DNA from 2 places in the Clostridium estertheticum genome. Region 1 is predicted to be linked to the other one. Evidence: a T-box and tRNA genes for the amino acid it is inferred to sense, from the RefSeq annotation. Region 1 holds a T-box; the other holds one or more tRNA genes.

Evidence for each region. The T-box of region 1 lies ahead of alaS (alanine--tRNA ligase). A T-box ahead of a tRNA ligase gene usually reads a tRNA of that ligase, here a tRNA-Ala.
Region 2: it has a tRNA-Ala gene. The T-box ahead of alaS (alanine--tRNA ligase) is inferred to sense a tRNA for this amino acid. The anticodon was not compared.

Annotation. Positions count from the first base shown of each region.
Region 1 covers NZ_CP015756.1:2,563,135-2,573,032, forward strand. The annotation lists gene alaS (alanine--tRNA ligase) at 1-2,640, opposite strand, end outside; T-box leader at 2,708-2,900, opposite strand; gene A7L45_RS11780 (AI-2E family transporter) at 3,008-4,036, opposite strand; gene A7L45_RS11785 (PRC-barrel domain-containing protein) at 4,023-4,529, opposite strand; gene nagZ (beta-N-acetylhexosaminidase) at 4,778-6,007, shown strand; gene nifU (Fe-S cluster assembly scaffold protein NifU) at 6,068-6,451, opposite strand; gene mnmA (tRNA 2-thiouridine(34) synthase MnmA) at 6,611-7,687, opposite strand; gene nifU (Fe-S cluster assembly scaffold protein NifU) at 7,698-8,126, opposite strand; gene nifS (cysteine desulfurase NifS) at 8,128-9,312, opposite strand; gene A7L45_RS11815 (RrF2 family transcriptional regulator) at 9,305-9,745, opposite strand; gene A7L45_RS23225 (hypothetical protein) at 9,826-9,898, opposite strand, start outside.
Region 2 covers NZ_CP015756.1:4,592,079-4,601,976, forward strand. The annotation lists gene A7L45_RS21385 (aminopeptidase P family protein) at 1-202, opposite strand, end outside; gene A7L45_RS21390 (hypothetical protein) at 341-577, opposite strand; tRNA gene A7L45_RS21395 (tRNA-Asn) at 854-928, opposite strand; rRNA gene rrf (5S ribosomal RNA) at 934-1,050, opposite strand; rRNA gene A7L45_RS21405 (23S ribosomal RNA) at 1,122-4,060, opposite strand; rRNA gene A7L45_RS21410 (16S ribosomal RNA) at 4,360-5,873, opposite strand; tRNA gene A7L45_RS21415 (tRNA-Ala) at 7,304-7,379, opposite strand; tRNA gene A7L45_RS21420 (tRNA-Ile) at 7,383-7,459, opposite strand; rRNA gene rrf (5S ribosomal RNA) at 7,466-7,582, opposite strand; tRNA gene A7L45_RS21430 (tRNA-Asn) at 7,624-7,698, opposite strand; rRNA gene rrf (5S ribosomal RNA) at 7,704-7,820, opposite strand; rRNA gene A7L45_RS21440 (23S ribosomal RNA) at 7,892-9,898, opposite strand, start outside.

The DNA of each region.
Region 1 (9,898 bases):
TACTAATCTTTCAATAATAGAGCATACATTCTCTATTGCTTCATCTAATTTATCTGGAAGTTTTCCGCCAGCCTCTGCCATATTCGGTCTACCGCCGCCGCCGCCGCCAGCAATCATAGCTACTTCTTTAATTATTTTCCCACAATGAATTCCTTTATCTATCGCGGACTTAGATGCCATTGCAATAAACTGTACTTTGTCACCTACACTACTTCCAAGTACTACTAAACCGTCACCTAGTTTATCGCGGAGTTTGTCAGCTAAATCCCTTAATGCATCTGAATCCATATTACGTACAGTACCACAGATTACCTTAACACCTTTAACTTCTTTAACATTGTTTAACATTTCATCAACTGAAGAACTAGCTAGTTTTCCTTTTAATAATATTATTTCCTTTTCTTTATCTTTTAATTCAACTAATTGAATTTGTAATTTATTAATTATGTCCTTTTCGGAGCATTTTAATGTACTCGCAATATCTTTTAATTGATTATTTTTATCCTCTAAAAATTCAATAGAATTAATACCTGTTATAGCTTCAATTCTTCTAACTCCAGCAGCTACCCCTGATTCAGATAAAATTTTAAAAAGACCTATTTCTCCTGTGTTTTTAACATGAGTACCTCCACATAATTCCTTACTGAATTCGCCTATAGAAACAACTCTAACATCATTTTTGTACTTTTCATCAAACAAAGCTATGGCTCCACTTTCTTTAGCCTTTTCTATAGTCATGACACTCGTATTAACTGTATATGCCTTTAAAATATTGTCATTTACTATCTTTTGGACTTTAATAACTTCCATTTCCGTTAATGCTGAAAAATGGGTGAAATCAAACCTTAATCTATCTTCATTTACATATGATCCTGATTGATGGACATGATCGCCTAGTACCTTTTTCAAAGCCTCTTGAAGCAAATGTGTTGCTGAGTGATTTCTACAAATTTCATTTCTTCTATCCTCGTTAACCTTAAGAGTTACTAATTCACCTGCTAGCAATTTTCCATCAATCATTTTGACAAGATGTACAATTTTTCCAGAAATATTCTTTTTACAATCATAAACCTCTGCCTTAAAATTATCATTAAAGATTATTCCCTTGTCTCCGATCTGACCTCCCATTTCAGCATAAAAAGGTGTAACTTCTGTTACAATTATTCCCTTTGAACCTTTTGAAAGTTCTGTAACAATCTCGCCTTCACTAATTAAAACTTTAACTTTAGAAAACAATTCAGTTTTATCATACCCTTCAAATTTTATTTCTATATCTTTAGGAATTAAATTCAAAACATTGTCTGCGTTACCCATGTAATCTGAATGTCCCCTGGCATCTCTTGCCATCTGCCTCTGATTTTGCATTTCAGTATTAAATTCTTTCAAATCAATCTTTATGCCTACATCTTCGAGTATTTCTTCTGTAAGTTCATATGGAAATCCATAAGTATCATATAATTTAAAAGCCTTATCTCCACCTAATATTTTATCATTATTAACTCCAAGTTCCTCTATATATCCTTTTAATATATCCATGCCTGAATCTATAGTTTCAAGAAATCTTTCCTCTTCAATTTTTACAACTTTCTTAATATAAGAGGATTTCTCGCTAAGTTCGGGATATGCTACGCAGGAATTTTTTATAACCATATCACAGAGTTCATATAAAAAAGTATTTTTAATTCCAAGTAGTCTACCATGCCTTGCTGCACGTCTTATTAGACGTCTTAAAACATAACCTCTTCCCTCATTAGACGGAAGTATTCCATCACTTATCATGAAAGTTGTACTCCTAACATGGTCAGTTATAATTTTTAATGATACGTCGCTTGCAGGGCTTTCTCCGCATTTAGCACCTGTAACCCTCGATACTTCATTTAAAATGTTTTTTATAGTATCCACTTCAAATATACTATCAGTGCCTTGCATTATAGCAGATATTCTCTCAAGTCCCATACCTGTATCTATATTAGGATTCTTTAATTTATTATAATTACCTTTTTCATCCTTATCAAATTGAGTAAATACTAAATTCCAAAATTCTATTATTCTATCTTCATTTCCTGCTTCTATAAACTCTTCACTAGTCTTTATTCTACCTAATTTTACATTTCTATCAAAATGTATTTCTGAACTTGGACCACAAGGTCCCTGACCTATCTCCCAGAAGTTCTCTTCTTTTCCTAATTTAAAAATATGTAATGGATCAATATTTGTATTTTTATTCCATACATTAAAAGCCTCATCATCCTCTAAATATACAGTAACATATAACATTTCTTTTGGTATATTTAAAACCTCAGTCACATATTCCCAAGCCCATGGAATAATCTCCTGCTTAAAATAATCACCAAAAGAAAAATTCCCTAGCATTTCAAAGAAAGTACCATGCCTTGATGTCTTACCCACATTCTCGATATCTCCCGTTCTAATACACTTTTGACAGTCAGTTATTCTAACACTAGGTGGCGTTTGAATTCCTGTGAAATATGATTTAAGTGGTTGCATACCTGCATTTACAAGTAATAAACTATTATCATTCTTAGGTACTAGAGGGAAACTCTCCAGTCTAAGATGTTCTTTACCTTCAAAAAATGTTAGAAAGGATTCCCTAATTTCATTCAAGCCTAAATTCTCCATATTATCTCCTCCGTTTATTTAAAATTCATAAATTTTTATAATACAAAAAAACCTTCACTTCCCTAAAACAAGGGACGAAAGTTTTCCGCGTTACCACCCTAATTATATCGCTGTATAATTAATAAAATTAACTATATAGCGATATCTCTCAATAAAAACAGGTTCAAAGATAGCTTCAATATACCTGTCAAGAAGTTTTCACCACCCACTTCCTCTCTAAATGACTCCATATATTTACTAACTCTCATCATTACCTAATATTAACTTTACTTATTCATTAAAACGTATTTTAACTAAATGTCTTATTATATATAAATTATAAGTAATAATCTATTTCTTGTCAATATTTAAGAATTAATTTCAAGATCTAAAATAAATAATAATTTAAGTCCTCATATATAACTTTAATTACTACTCCTAGTGGTACTGCAAGTATCATACCTAATATTCCTCCAACTGCTCCACCTATCATTAATAATAATATTACCGTTAATGGATGCATACTTATGCTTTCTCCAATTATTTTTGGTGATAATAAACTTCCTTCAATTTGTTGAAGCGCAAATATCCATATAGTTGTGTATAATGCTATTTTGGGAGATTCCAGTAGTGCAATCAAAATTATAGGGATTAGTCCAAATATAGGACCAAAATAAGGAATTATATTAAAAATACCATTTATTAAAGCTAATATTAATGGAAAATCGACTTTCATAAACATTAAGATTAAAAAGGTAGCAACAGTTATAATTCCACATAAAATAAGCTGACTCATTATATATCTACCTAGAACCTTATCAATATCATCTATAATTTTTTTTATTACATTTCTGCTCTCTGGTGGGAAAATTATAAGTGTCTTGTTTATCATGTTTTCACTATCACATAAAAAGTAATATATTATTAAAGGCGAAACCATATAAGTTAATATATTCTCCCCCAGTCCCATGATAAAATCAAGTAACTTATTGAGTATTAAAAGAATTTGTGCATTAGATTTATAATATATAGTGTTTATAATACTATCCATAATTTTATTTGTACTTAATACCTTTATTTTCGTTTTCGCATTAATTAAATAATTCCCCAAATCGTTTATTACTCTTTTTATAGATAAACTCTCTCTAAATATTGATGGTATCACCACTATAAATACTAGTAATATTAAAACTAATAGCCCAACTACTATTAAAGCAGATGCTGCCTTTTTGTTTGCCCCTCTTCTAATCAGAAGCGTATATAATGGTTTTAGACCATACGCTATAATAAACGATATAAATATTAAATTTAATAATTGTTTAATAATTGGTATTCTAATAGCTATAGCGATTATAGCAATTAATATAACAATGCTTAAAACGCAAATAACTAACCTCTTTTTATTAATTTTTTTCATTTGATTTCCCCTGTACAAAAAAATTATGAGGCATACTTTTAAAACAATATTGATCGTGATTTGGAATATAAAGAATATTTTCTTCACCAAGTATTAATTCATTTATTAATATTATTCTTTTCCCACGAAGCAAATTCGTAATAAATCCTGAAGATACTATAACCCCTTTTATTATAAAATCGTTGCCTGTAAAGGTAATATCCTCCACCATGCCCAATACATTTTTGCATATATCTATTACATCCATACTAATAAAACTATGTAAGCATAAATGCGTACTTTTTTCTACTTTTTTAACTACCATATCTTTGTTAAAGTATATTATATCTTCTTTTAATACACTCAAATTTTTTTGAAAAAAGTTGTATGGAGATATTAGAAATCCAATTACTTTACCTTTATTAAAATCTATTAATAAGTCCTTAATAAATCCAATTTTTTTACCATCTACACTCACAACATTCATAAATATAAAATCTTTACTTTTAAACATATTATCTCCTATATTAAAAAAATTTAATTGTTTTTGGTAAACTTATCTTTTCCAATTAGTATAAAAAATATTACATAAAATAAAGATAAATGATTAAAGTGATATTTGGACTTATAAAATTAAAATTCACATTTAATTTTTCCTATAAATTGCAATTATTATTGTTGCTTATATATCTTTTAAATAGTATAGTTACTTAGTAATTTTAAATATTTTGTTTATTTTTAGAAAAGAGGTTTAATTTAATAATGAAAAAATCAATTATAAGAATCTTATTAATTAGTAGTTTATTATTATCAGGTTGTAATAATTCTGATCATAGCTCTTTATCTAATGTTAAAACTAAGGATGAAGTCACTATTATGAAGACAAAGCCTATTGACTTAGTCCAAAAAAAAGTTGATTCTATGAATTTAGATGAAAAAATCGGTCAGTTGGTAATCGTTGGACTGGATGGTTATTCAATAAACAATAATATAACTAATTTAATTAAACAACATAAAGTTTCTGGAGTTATTTTATTTAGTAAAAATGTAGAGAATTCTAATCAACTAGTTAGCTTAATTAATTCAATTAAAACCAATAATTCTTTAAATAAAGCACCTCTATTTGTCTCTGTTGATGAGGAAGGTGGAAGGGTATCAAGGATGCCATATGAACTAAAAAAGCTTCCATCAAACCAAATAATAGGTAATTTGAATGATTCTGACTTAAGCTACAACATTGGAAAAATAATTGGAGATGAACTTAAAATTTATGGATTTAATATGGATTTTGCTCCCGTACTAGATATAAATAGTAACCCAAATAATCCTATAATAGGAGATAGATCATTTGGTAATAATTCAAATATTGTGAGCAAACTAGGAATCAAAACCATGAAAGGCATGAGTGATAACAATGTAATTCCGGTTGTAAAACACTTTCCTGGACATGGTGACACATCAGTTGATTCCCATGTAGGTCTTCCATTAGTAAATAAAGATATAAATGAACTTAATAATTTTGAACTATTACCTTTTAAAAACGCTATAAAAAATAATGCTGATGCTATTATGGTGGCTCATATTTTGCTAAGTAAAATAGACAATGTAAATCCTGCTAGCATGTCAAAAGTTGTTATAACGGATATACTAAGAAAAAAGCTTAAATTTAACGGAGTGGTTATTACTGATGATATGACCATGGCGGCCATAATAAAATATAACGACATTGGTGATGCTGCAATTAAGTCTTTTAATTCTGGTAGTGATATTATTTTAGTATGCCATGAATATGCTAATGAGCTAAAAGTAATTAATTCACTAAAAACTGCAGTCCAGAACAAAACAATATCAGAAAAAAGACTTAATGAGAGTGTGTACCGTATACTAAAACTCAAAGAAAAGTATAAAATCAATAATGATACGTTAAATACCATAAATACCAATAAAATCAATGAAATTAATGATAAAATAAAATCCTTCTCAAATAATTAAATAAAAGTGGAACTACATTGATTAGTCCTCAATGAAGTTCCACTTTTATTTAGAATTATACTACCAAAGCTTCAGATTTTGTGACTCTCTGTAATTATTTATCGCATTATGTATAGTTTGCTCTGCGAGTACAGAGCAATGCTCTTTCACAACTGGCAAACCCTCTAAAGCCTCAATAACTGACTTATTGGTTAATTTCCAAGCCTCTTCTAAACTTTTGCCTTTTATAAGTTCTGTCGCAATACTGGATGATGCTATAGCTGAACCACAGCCAAACGCCTTGAATTTAACGTTATTTATTATATTATCCTTTACCTCAATATAGATTTTCATTATGTCTCCACAATTAGGATCTCCTGCTTCTCCAATACCATTAGCATCACCTAATACACCCATATTTCTTGGACTATAAAAATGCTCCATAACCTTATCACTATATTCCATAGTATTACTCCTTTCCTCTCAATAAATTGTTGATAATATCCTAACCGCTACTTTATAATATTAACTATTATTTCTTATAAATGCAGAGGGATATCTAGTTTTTAACTAGATATCCCTCCGCTATAATCATCCACTAAAGTAGCAATATTTATATTGAATTTATAAAATTTTCTCTATTATCCCTCCACCAACTACTAAGTTTTCTAAATAGAAGACTACCGATTGACCTTTGGTTATAGCTCTTTGTTTCTCATCAAAAACAACCTTTACTCTATTATTTTCCATAGGAATTAAAGTAGCCGATTGTGGAATTGCCGAGTATCTAATTTTAGCTGTAACTTTCAAATTTGAGGTTAATTTGTCGAAAAGAATAAAATTCAAATCTTTAGCTATGAGACCAGTTTTAAAGATATCTTCTTCATCACCTACTATTACTTGATTAGTAATAGGATTAATATCATTAACAAATACAGGTTTTCCTAGAGCAATGCCCAATCCTTTTCTTTGTCCTATAGTATAATACACTATTCCCTTGTGTTTTCCTATAACTACTCCTTGCTTATCAACAAAGTCTCCTGGTTTTATAACTCTACCACTATATTTTTTAATATAATTTCCATGGTCATTATCAGGTATAAAACAGATTTCTTGGCTATCCCTTTTTTTAAAAACTTCAAGACCAATTTTCTCCGCAATCTTTCGTATTTCTGGTTTAGTATATTCTCCACAAGGCATTAGAGTACGACTTAGTTGATCTTGCGTTAAACCATATAAAGCATATGTCTGATCTTTCTTATTATCTTCTGCATTCTTAAGCACGTATCTATCGTCTTGTTTTTCAACTTTAGCATAATGTCCTGTAGCTATATAATCAGCACCAAGTGCTCTCGCTTTTCTTAAAAATTCATCAAATTTAATAGTCCTATTACATACAATACAAGGGTTGGGAGTTCTACCTTCCATATATTCATCAATAAAATTATCAATAACATTTTTTTTAAAAACATCTTTAAAATTCATAACATAAAATGGTATATCTAACACATCAGCAACACGCCTTGCATCATTTGCAGCTGATATAGAACAACATCCACCTTCATTTTCCTCATAATCCGGATTATCTGGTGAGAGCTTCATCATAATTCCTATAACCTCATAGCCTTGCTCTTGCAAAAGATACGCCGCTACAGAGCTATCTACTCCACCACTCATTCCAATAACTACTTTTTTCTTCATTTAAAATCACCTATTCTTCTGGTATTTCACCATGTATGTCATCGTGTTCTTCATAATCAAATTCCTCTAGACCAGCTTTTTTTCTATAATCATTTATTGCCATATGAATTGCTTCTTCAGCTAGTACCGAGCAATGCATTTTTATTGCTGGAAGTCCATCTAGAGCTTCAGCTACAGCTTTATTTGTTAATGTCCATGCATCATCTATAGATTTACCTTTAATAAGTTCTGTTGCCATACTTGAAGAAGCTATAGCTGATCCACAACCAAAGGTTTTAAATTTTGCATCTACTACTATATTATCTTCAACTTTTAAATAAACTTTCATAATATCTCCACATTTAGCGTTACCAACTTCACCTATACCACTAGCATTTTCAATTTCTCCTACATTTCTTGGATTAGTAAAATGGTCCATAACTTTTGCACTGTAATCCATATTATTTTTCCCCCTTCTTTAAGTAGTCATCATATAATGGTGACATATCTCTTAATCTTTGTATAACTTTTGGAACCGTTTCTAATACATAATCTACTTCTTCCTCAGTGGTAGCATCACCTATTGTTAATCTAAGTGATCCATGAGCTATCTCATGAATAAGGCCAATTGCAAGGAGCACATGAGATGGATCTAATGACCCAGATGTACATGCACTTCCACTTGATGCTGCGATACCCTTTGCATCGAGCATTAACAATATGGATTCACCTTCAACAAATCTAAAACTAATATTAGAGTTTCCTGGAAGTCTTTTTTCTCCTATTGGTCCATTAAGCCTTGTGAACGGTACTTTTAATAATCCATTCATAAGTTTATCTCTTAAAATAACTAATTTTTTATTATTCTCTTCCATGTTCTCAACTGCTAGTTCTAGAGCTTTACCAATTCCAACTACGCTAGCTACATTTTCAGTACCAGCTCTTTTATTTCTTTCTTGTCCACCACCATGTATTAAATTTTCTATTTTAATACCTTTTCGTATATATAAAGCTCCTATGCCTTTTGGTCCGTAAAATTTATGACCAGCAAGTGATAATAAATCTATATTCATCTCTTTTACATCAACTGGTATATGCCCTACAGCTTGAACTGCATCTGTATGGAAGAGTATTTTTTTACTTCTACATAATGCTCCTATTTCTTTTATTGGTTCTATTGTGCCAATCTCATTATTAGCAAACATTACTGATACCAAAATTGTTTTGTCAGTAATTGCATTTTCTAGATCTTTAATATTAATAAATCCATATTCATCTACCGGTAAATACGTAATATCAAATCCATTCTTAGCCAAATATTCACAGGTATGAAGTACTGCATGATGTTCAATTACTGTAGTAATTATATGATTTCCTTTTTTCTTGTAAGCAGAAGCAATACCCTTTATAGCCCAATTATCTGCTTCTGAACCACCACTTGTAAAAAATATTTCGCTTGAATCAGCATTTATCGCTTTAGCTACCTTGTCACGACCAATATCAATTGCCTTTTTAGTTTCCCTTGCTAAAGTGTAAATCGAAGATGGATTTCCAAAATATGTTGTAAAATACGGAAGCATTTCTTCCACAACTTCTGGTTTAACATATGTTGTTGCAGCATGATCCATGTAAATTGATTTATTCATTATCCTTCACTCCTTTAATTAATGTCATTTCATTATAATCAGATACAATATCTTTTAAATTTATAGAAGTAGTTACACTATCTATACTATTTTTAATTTTTTTCCATAATGGCCGAGTAGCACAGCAATCAATATTAGTACATTCTTCATCATGAAGACAAGTTGAAATTTCTATTGGTCCCTCAAGTATATTAATAATATCATAAACAGTGATTTCCGCAGGAGCTCTATTGAGTAAATATCCCCCCTGAGATCCTCTTACACTTTTAATAAGTTTGGCTTTTCGAAGTGATGAAAATAATTGTTCTAAATAATATTCAGATATACCTTGTCTTTCAGATATACTCTTTATAGATACAGGTTGTTCTCCATAGTTTATCGCTAAATCTACCATGGCTTTAACTCCATATCTTCCCTTTGTAGATAATTTCATTTAATCACTCCTTTTTATCATAACCTGCACAGCTATTTATTAACACCTTAGGTGTCATTCATCATCACCTAAGGTGTTATTTATCGTCGCAGGTGATGAAGCATTAACAAATCCATAAGGAAACTTACGTTCTTAAAGTTTTCAATCCATTTT
Region 2 (9,898 bases), 2.0 Mb from region 1:
TGCCCTTTATTTTTGCTATCATTAAAATCATTTTATCTTTATCAACACCTGTTAAATAATAAAAATTCCTATTTGGAGTGAATGCATATTTTTCATCTGCTGATTTATAAGGTGCTTCACCTGCAAATATTAATGTTATTGAATTTTCTTCTAGGCTTCCCCAAAGATTCTTCCTATTTGTATTAAATAATATGTTTTTCATTTAAATTCCCCTCCCAGTGAATATTTTAAAATGTATTATTTGTTATAACATATCACTCAGTTTAATGAAGTTCAAGACTTTATACTAAGCTTCTTTAGGACATTCGCCTGTTTTATTGAAAATATTGTAACTTCATAACTATCTTTCCTTTTGCGAAGTAATATAGTATTCACCATTTTGGGTATCTCCTTGAGTCACTATAGTAAAACTATTATTTTCTAACATTTCACAGAGTATTTTCATTTCCTCAGAGTTTTTCATTCTTGAAGTAATGGTAAATCTATCATTTTGTGAAATTATTCCCATATAATCATGAATGCTACTATAATCACTTAAATTAATATTCCCAGGAATATCTAATCTATATTCAGACATTTTATTTCCCCCTCTTTACTATGATTAACATTAGGTTCTGTAATTTCAGGTAAAATATCCGTATTTATTATAAAAAATAAAAGTACCTATAATTTAAAATTATTGGTACTTAACTACATATTATAAATAAATATAAATTACTAATAACACTCATATTTATTATACACACTTAATATAATATTTGTTGTATTTACTTAATCCTATAATTCTCCATAAAATAAAAAAAGCTATTAATTAGCTTTTATATATCTTAAATATATTATTACATTATAAAAATGGCTCCGCGAAAAGGATTTGAACCTTCAACCTATCGGTTAACAGCCGAGCGCTCCACCGTTGAGCTATCGCGGAACATTACCTAGCGACGACCTACTCTTCCACAAGGTCACCCCTGCAGTACCATCGGCGCATTGAAGCTTAACCTTCGTGTTCGGTATGGGAACGGGTGTTACCTTCATGCCATAATCACTAGATGAGAATATAAATATTCTCTCAAAATTGCACAGTATTCGCATTATTAATATTAATTGTTACTTATGTTATCTTGGTCAAGCCCTCGACTTATTAGTATTAGTCAGCTGAACATGTTACCATGCTTACACCTCTAACCTATCAACCTGGTGGTCTTCCAGGAGTCTTACTTGCACCACACTTACGTGTGGACAATGGGAAATCTCATCTTAGGGTGGGCTTCACGCTTAGATGCTTTCAGCGTTTATCCCTTCCAAACATAGCTACCCAGCGATGCCACTGGCGTGACAACTGGTGCACCAGAGGTTTGTCCATCCCGGTCCTCTCGTACTAAGGACAGCTCCCTTCAAATTTCCTACGCCCGCGACGGATAGGGACCGAACTGTCTCACGACGTTCTGAACCCAGCTCGCGTGCCGCTTTAATGGGCGAACAGCCCAACCCTTGGGACCTACTTCAGCCCCAGGATGCGACGAGCCGACATCGAGGTGCCAAACCTCCCCGTCGATGTGGACTCTTGGGGGAGATCAGCCTGTTATCCCCGAGGTAGCTTTTATCCGTTGAGCGATGGCCCTCCCACGAGGTACCACCGGATCACTAAGCCCGACTTTCGTCCCTGCTCCACTTGTAAGTGTCGCAGTCAGGCTCCCTTCTGCCTTTGCACTCTTCGCGCGATTTCCAACCGCGCTGAGGGAACCTTTGGGCGCCTCCGTTACTCTTTCGGAGGCGACCGCCCCAGTCAAACTGCCCACCTAACAATGTCCTGTGACCAGATTCATGGCCTCCAGTTAGAACCTCAGTACTGTCAGGGTGGTATCCCAAGGATGACTCCACACAGGCTGACGCCCATGTATCGTAGTCTCCCACCTATCCTGTACAGACAATACCGAAATTCAATGCTAAGCTACAGTAAAGCTCTACGGGGTCTTTCCGTCCAATCGCGGGTATCCAGCATCTTCACTGGAACTACAATTTCGCCGGATGTACTGTTGAGACAGTGCCCAAATCATTACGCCATTCGTGCGGGTCGGAACTTACCCGACAAGGAATTTCGCTACCTTAGGACCGTTATAGTTACGGCCGCCGTTTACTGGGGCTTAAGTTCATAGCCTCGCCAAGAGCAAGCTCTCAGCTAACTAATCCCCTTAACCTTCCAGCACCGGGCAGGCGTCAGCCCCTATACATCAGCTTTCGCTTTAGCAGAGACCTGTGTTTTTGCTAAACAGTTGCTTGGGCCTATTCTCTGCGACCTACTTACGTAGGCACCCCTTCTCCCGAAGTTACGGGGTCAATTTGCCGAGTTCCTTAACAGTAATTCTTCCGATGGTCTTAGGATTCTCTCCTCACCTACCTGTGTCGGTTTGCGGTACGGGCACCAATATCCTCGATAGAGACTTTTCTTGGCAGCGTGGAATCAGATACTTCAGCAATAAATTGCCTTCCCCATTACATCTCAGCGTTAAGAGCAAACGGATTTGCCTGCTTGCTCCGCCTAAATGCTTAGACACACATCCAATAGTGTGCACATCTTATCCTCCTGCGTCATCCCATTTCTAATAACGTCCATTGGTGGTATCGGAATATCAACCGATTGTCCATCACCTACGCCTTTCGGCCTCGGCTTAGGTCCCGACTAACCCTGAGAGGACGAGCCTTCCTCAGGAAACCTTAGGTTTTCGACCGTTAAGATTCTCACTTAACTCTCGCTACTCATGCCAACATTCTCACTTCTGTACCGTCCACCACTCCTTACGGTATGACTTCAGCCAGTACAGAAAGCTCCTCTACCGCTTACACAATTGTGTAAACCCATAGCTTCGGTGGTAAGTTTTAGCCCCGGACATCTTCGGCGCAGGATCTCTTGACTAGTGAGCTATTACGCACTCTTTGAATGAGTGGCTGCTTCTGAGCCAACATCCTAGTTGTCTTAGAAATCCCACATCCTTTTCCACTTAACTTACACTTTGGGACCTTAGCTGATGGTCTGGGCTGTTTCCCTTTTGACTACGGATCTTATCATTCGCAGTCTGACTGCCGAAATAAAAGTATATGGCATTCGGAGTTTGATAGGGTTCAGTAACTGTTGTCAGCCCCTAGCCCATTCAGTGCTCTACCTCCATTACTCAATTAATCGACGCTAGCCCTAAAGCTATTTCGAGGAGAACCAGCTATCTCCGAGTTCGATTGGAATTTCTCCGCTATCCACAGCTCATCCCATGGTTTTTCAACACCAACGTGGTTCGGACCTCCACGGAATTTTACTTCCGCTTCATCCTGGCCATGGATAGGTCACCCGGTTTCGGGTCTACGACATGCAACTAGAACGCCCTATTCAGACTCGGTTTCCCTTCGGCTCCGTACCTTAAGTACTTAACCTTGCTACATATCGTAACTCGTTGGCTCGTTCTACAAAAAGCACGCCGTCACACATAAAAAGTGCTTCGACCGGTTGTAGGCACACGGTTTCAGGTTCTATTTCACTCCCCTTCCGGGGTTCTTTTCACCTTTCCCTCACGGTACTTCTTCACTATCGGTCACTAGGTAGTATTTAGCCTTGGGAGGTGGTCCTCCCAGCTTCCCACAAGGTTTCACGTGTCTCGTGGTACTCTGGATTAGATCTGACTGTTCTTCCTTTTCATTTACAGGCCTATTACCTTCTGCGGAGCAGCTTTCCAGCTATCTTCAATTAAAGAATTGCAGTATTTATGATCTATCCTCAACCCCTAAGTCAAAGACTTAGGTTTGGGCTCATTCCCTTTCGCTCGCCGCTACTTAGGAAATCGATATTTCTTTCTCTTCCTCCGGGTACTTAGATGTTTCAGTTCCCCGGGTGTACCTCTGCATACCTATTTATTCAGTATGCAGTACATAGTTGTTACTATGTGGGTTCCCCCATTCGGAAATCTTTGGATCACAGGCTATTTGCGCCTACCCAAAGCTTATCGCAGCTTAACGCGTCCTTCTTCGGCTCCTAGTGCCAAGGCATTCGCCATGCGCCCTTTGTAGCTTGACCTTTGATTCTGTTTATTTTCATAAACTATTTTGTTTCTTAATATTAATTTTGCGAAATCATAATAAATTAACCTATAACCACTCTCGTGGATCTAAATCTTTTTAAAACAATTTTATACACTGTGCAATTTTCAAAGAACATTTTAAGAAAAACTATTAATTAATTAGCTCCTAAGAGTTAATATAATTAGTCTCTCAAAATTAAACAGAGAAATAGGAACGAGTAATTACAATAGATATTTTGAAGAATAATTAAATTCTTCTATTGCATCGACCGAAGTCAATACATCTACTCCCTAGAAAGGAGGTGATCCAGCCGCAGGTTCTCCTACGGCTACCTTGTTACGACTTCACCCCAATCATCGATCCCACCTTCGGCCGCTGGCTCCTTACGGTTACCTCACGGACTTCGGGTGTTACCAACTCTCATGGTGTGACGGGCGGTGTGTACAAGGCCCGGGAACGTATTCACCGCGACATGCTGATTCGCGATTACTAGCAACTCCGGCTTCATGTAGGCGAGTTGCAGCCTACAATCCGAACTGGGATGAGTTTTTGAGTTTGGCTCCACCTTGCGGTCTTGCATCTCTTTGTACTCACCATTGTAGCACGTGTGTAGCCCTAGACATAAGGGGCATGATGATTTGACGTCATCCCCACCTTCCTCCCGGTTAACCCGGGCAGTCTCACTAGAGTGCTCAACTTAATGGTAGCAACTAATGATAAGGGTTGCGCTCGTTGCGGGACTTAACCCAACATCTCACGACACGAGCTGACGACAACCATGCACCACCTGTCACCTTGTCCCGAAGGACTTCACTCATCTCTGAGTTATGCAAGGGATGTCAAGTCTAGGTAAGGTTCTTCGCGTTGCTTCGAATTAAACCACATGCTCCGCTGCTTGTGCGGGCCCCCGTCAATTCCTTTGAGTTTTAATCTTGCGATCGTACTCCCCAGGCGGAATACTTAATGTGTTAACGGCGGCACCGAGGTTCGACCCCCGACACCTAGTATTCATCGTTTACGGCGTGGACTACCAGGGTATCTAATCCTGTTTGCTCCCCACGCTTTCATGCCTCAGCGTCAGTTACAGTCCAGTAAGTCGCCTTCGCCACTGGTGTTCTTCCTAATCTCTACGCATTTCACCGCTACACTAGGAATTCCACTTACCTCTCCTGCACTCTAGACACCCAGTTTCAAATGCAGCACCCAAGTTAAGCTCGGGTATTTCACATCTGACTTAAATGTCCGCCTACGCATCCTTTACGCCCAGTAAATCCGGACAACGCTTGCCACCTACGTATTACCGCGGCTGCTGGCACGTAGTTAGCCGTGGCTTCCTCCTCTGGTACCGTCATTATCGTCCCAGAAGACAGAACTTTACAACCCGAAGGCCTTCATCATTCACGCGGCGTTGCTGCGTCAGGGTTTCCCCCATTGCGCAATATTCCCCACTGCTGCCTCCCGTAGGAGTCTGGACCGTGTCTCAGTTCCAATGTGGCCGATCACCCTCTCAGGTCGGCTACGCATCGTTGCCTTGGTGGGCCTTTACCTCACCAACTAGCTAATGCGCCGCGGGTCCATCTCAAAGTGAAATTCCGAAAAATTCCTTTGATGTTAAGATCATGCGATCAAAACATATTATGCGGTATTAATCTCCCTTTCGGGAGGCTATTCCCCTCTTTGAGGCAGGTTACCCACGTGTTACTCACCCGTCCGCCGCTAATTGATCCCGAAGGATCGCATCGCTCGACTTGCATGTGTTAGGCACGCCGCCAGCGTTCGTCCTGAGCCAGGATCAAACTCTCAATTTAAAAGTTTACACTTTTTTAGTTGAAATAATTAATCTGCGCCAACTGTTAAGTTGGTTAGCAAGCTCATTACATACTTTTTAGTCTTACGACTAAAATATTACTTTTACTAAAGTAATTGACTGGTTAAAATAAAATGTTATTTTATTTCTTTACCTATTTCTCTGTTTAATTTTCAAAGACCAATTTGCTTTGTCATCATGTGACGACTTCTACTATGATACTAGGTTTTTCTTATTTTGTCAAGTATTTTTTAAAATAAATTTTCAAAAGAAAACTTTTTAAATCATAATCAACATTTAACTTCTGTGCCACTCGTTTGTGACGACAAGGAATATTCTATCATAAACGTAATACTATATATTTCACTCATTCGTTATATACGGTTATTAATCCTTATTTACTACATATTACTCTTTAATGCTTTGTTTTAATTATATTGACACACATGGTTAAGTATATAATTATATATCCATATTTCAACACTTAATTCATCTATTTTATTCTTTCTCTATTATAACGATCATTAAGATATTCATGTTAAAGACGAAATTTTAAATTTCTCAACCATCTAAAAAATGTTTTAAACATTTTCTTAAGTAAGTATACCTGTGATAACAAAACAAGACTTTACCAGAGTTTAACTATCTTATAAAGTCTTTAATATTATAGTAATAAAAGCACTACCTTATTGTGTGTTTTATCTTTGGATTATTATCAATATTATAAACTTTATCAATCAAACTGTACCACTTTTTCATCATGAACTTCTCTCGCTTCGCTATCTAAATTATTCTTTTATAAACCCTTCATTAGTTTTGCTGTCCTCTTTAGCCTTAAGTCAATATATCTAGCTTAGCCTAATTACTCTTTTTAGAACGGATTATGTTTCCAGTAGATTCGTCATCACCAGTTACAAGTACCTCTTAATATTTCGACTTCGATTACCTTTTCTAGTAAGTTTATAAATTTATAATTTGAATTGCAAACTTTGTTTTACCCTCCATACTATTAGCAAGTTTTCATTGGCTAAAAGTTAATAACTATTATGGATTCATCTGCCAGCTGCACTACATCGTATCCCCCTTATGCTCCCACTTGTTTGAACTTACCTATCAAAATAGGATAATACATGGTTCTCCAGATAGGTTTGCCTGCCTAAATACGAATGCATCCGTCTTAACTTATAAAGTTATCTAACTTTAAGGCTTTCCCATATTTTTCAGAGTTACCCACTTTGTAAGCCATCTTCGATTTACTTTCGTTATGTTCCACATTTCCCCTGCTACTTCCTTCAGACCCTACTGTTGCCAGTAATGCCATTACTCTCAGGTTGTCTTTCCGTTGGTTAGGTGACGTAGACTTCTTTCAGCCTATCGGCTCAGCGAACATGCTGGACGTACAAAAAAGAACAGTCTATATTAGACTGTTCTTGGTGGAGATAAAGGGAATCGAACCCTTGACCCCCTGCGTGCAAGGCAGGTGCTCTCCCAGCTGAGCTATATCCCCATATGGTGGACCTTCAGGGACTCGAACCCCGGACCGACCGGTTATGAGCCGGTAGCTCTAACCAGCTGAGCTAAAGATCCATATTTATCTGGCGACGACCTACTCTTCCACAAGGTCACCCCTGCAGTACCATCGGCGCATTGAAGCTTAACCTTCGTGTTCGGTATGGGAACGGGTGTTACCTTCATGCCATAATCACCAGATTTATTGATACCTACCAAATATGTTATTGTATTATAAAAAATGGCTCCGCGAAAAGGATTTGAACCTTCAACCTATCGGTTAACAGCCGAGCGCTCCACCGTTGAGCTATCGCGGAACATTACCTAGCGACGACCTACTCTTCCACAAGGTCACCCCTGCAGTACCATCGGCGCATTGAAGCTTAACCTTCGTGTTCGGTATGGGAACGGGTGTTACCTTCATGCCATAATCACTAGATGAGAATATAAATATTCTCTCAAAATTGCACAGTATTCGCATTATTAATATTAATTGTTACTTATGTTATCTTGGTCAAGCCCTCGACTTATTAGTATTAGTCAGCTGAACATGTTACCATGCTTACACCTCTAACCTATCAACCTGGTGGTCTTCCAGGAGTCTTACTTGCACCACACTTACGTGTGGACAATGGGAAATCTCATCTTAGGGTGGGCTTCACGCTTAGATGCTTTCAGCGTTTATCCCTTCCAAACATAGCTACCCAGCGATGCCACTGGCGTGACAACTGGTGCACCAGAGGTTTGTCCATCCCGGTCCTCTCGTACTAAGGACAGCTCCCTTCAAATTTCCTACGCCCGCGACGGATAGGGACCGAACTGTCTCACGACGTTCTGAACCCAGCTCGCGTGCCGCTTTAATGGGCGAACAGCCCAACCCTTGGGACCTACTTCAGCCCCAGGATGCGACGAGCCGACATCGAGGTGCCAAACCTCCCCGTCGATGTGGACTCTTGGGGGAGATCAGCCTGTTATCCCCGAGGTAGCTTTTATCCGTTGAGCGATGGCCCTCCCACGAGGTACCACCGGATCACTAAGCCCGACTTTCGTCCCTGCTCCACTTGTAAGTGTCGCAGTCAGGCTCCCTTCTGCCTTTGCACTCTTCGCGCGATTTCCAACCGCGCTGAGGGAACCTTTGGGCGCCTCCGTTACTCTTTCGGAGGCGACCGCCCCAGTCAAACTGCCCACCTAACAATGTCCTGTGACCAGATTCATGGCCTCCAGTTAGAACCTCAGTACTGTCAGGGTGGTATCCCAAGGATGACTCCACACAGGCTGACGCCCATGTATCTTAGTCTCCCACCTATCCTGTACAGACAATACCGAAATTCAATGCTAAGCTACAGTAAAGCTCTACGGGGTCTTTCCGTCCAATCGCGGGTATCCAGCATCTTCACTGGAACTACAATTTCGCCGGATGTACTGTTGAGACAGTGCCCAAATCATTACGCCATTCGTGCGGGTCGGAACTTACCCGACAAGGAATTTCGCTACCTTAGGACCGTTATAGTTACGGCCGCCGTTTACTGGGGCTTAAGTTCATAGCCTCGCCAAGAGCAAGCTCTCAGCTAACTAATCCCCTTAACCTTCCAGCACCGGGCAGGCGTCAGCCCCTATACATCAGCTTTCGCTTTAGCAGAGACCTGTGTTTTTGCTAAACAGTTGCTTGGGCCTATTCTCTGCGACCTACTTACGTAGGCACCCCTTCTCCCGAAGTTACGGGGTCAATTTGCCGAGTTCCTTAACAGTAATTCTTCCGATGGTCTTAGGATTCTCTCCTCACCTACCTGTGTCGGTTTGCGGTACGGGCACCAATATCCTCGATAGAGACTTTTCTTGGCAGCGTGGAATCAGATACTTCAGCAATAAATTGCCTTCCCCATTACATCTCAGCGTTAAGAGCAAACGGATTTGCCTGCTTGCTCCGCCTAAATGCTTAGACACACATCCAATAGTGTGCACATCTTATCCTCCTGCGTCATCCCATTTCTAATAACGTCCATTGGTGGTATCGGAATATCAACCGATTGTCCATCACCTACGCCTTTCGGCCTCGGCTTAGGTCCCGACTAACCCTGAGAGGACGAGCCTTCCTCAGGAAACCTTAGGTTTTCGACCGTTAAGATTCTCACTTAACTCTCGCTACTCATGCCAACATTCTCACTTCTGTACCGTCCACCACTCCTTACGGTATGACTTCAGCCAGTACAGAAAGCTCCTCTACCGCTTACACAATTGTGCAAACCCATAGCTTCGGTGGTAAGTTTTAGCCCCGGACATCTTCGGCGCAGGATCTCTTGACTAGTGAGCTATTACGCACTCTTTGAATGAGTGGCTGCTTCTGAGCCAACATCCTAGTTGTCTTAGAAATCCCACATCCTTTTCCACTTAACTTACACTTTGGGACCTTAGCTGATGGTCTGGGCTGTTTCCCTTTTGACTACGGATCTTATCATTCGCAGTCTGACTGCCGAAATAAAAGTATATGGCATTCGGAGTTTGATAGGGTTCAGTAAC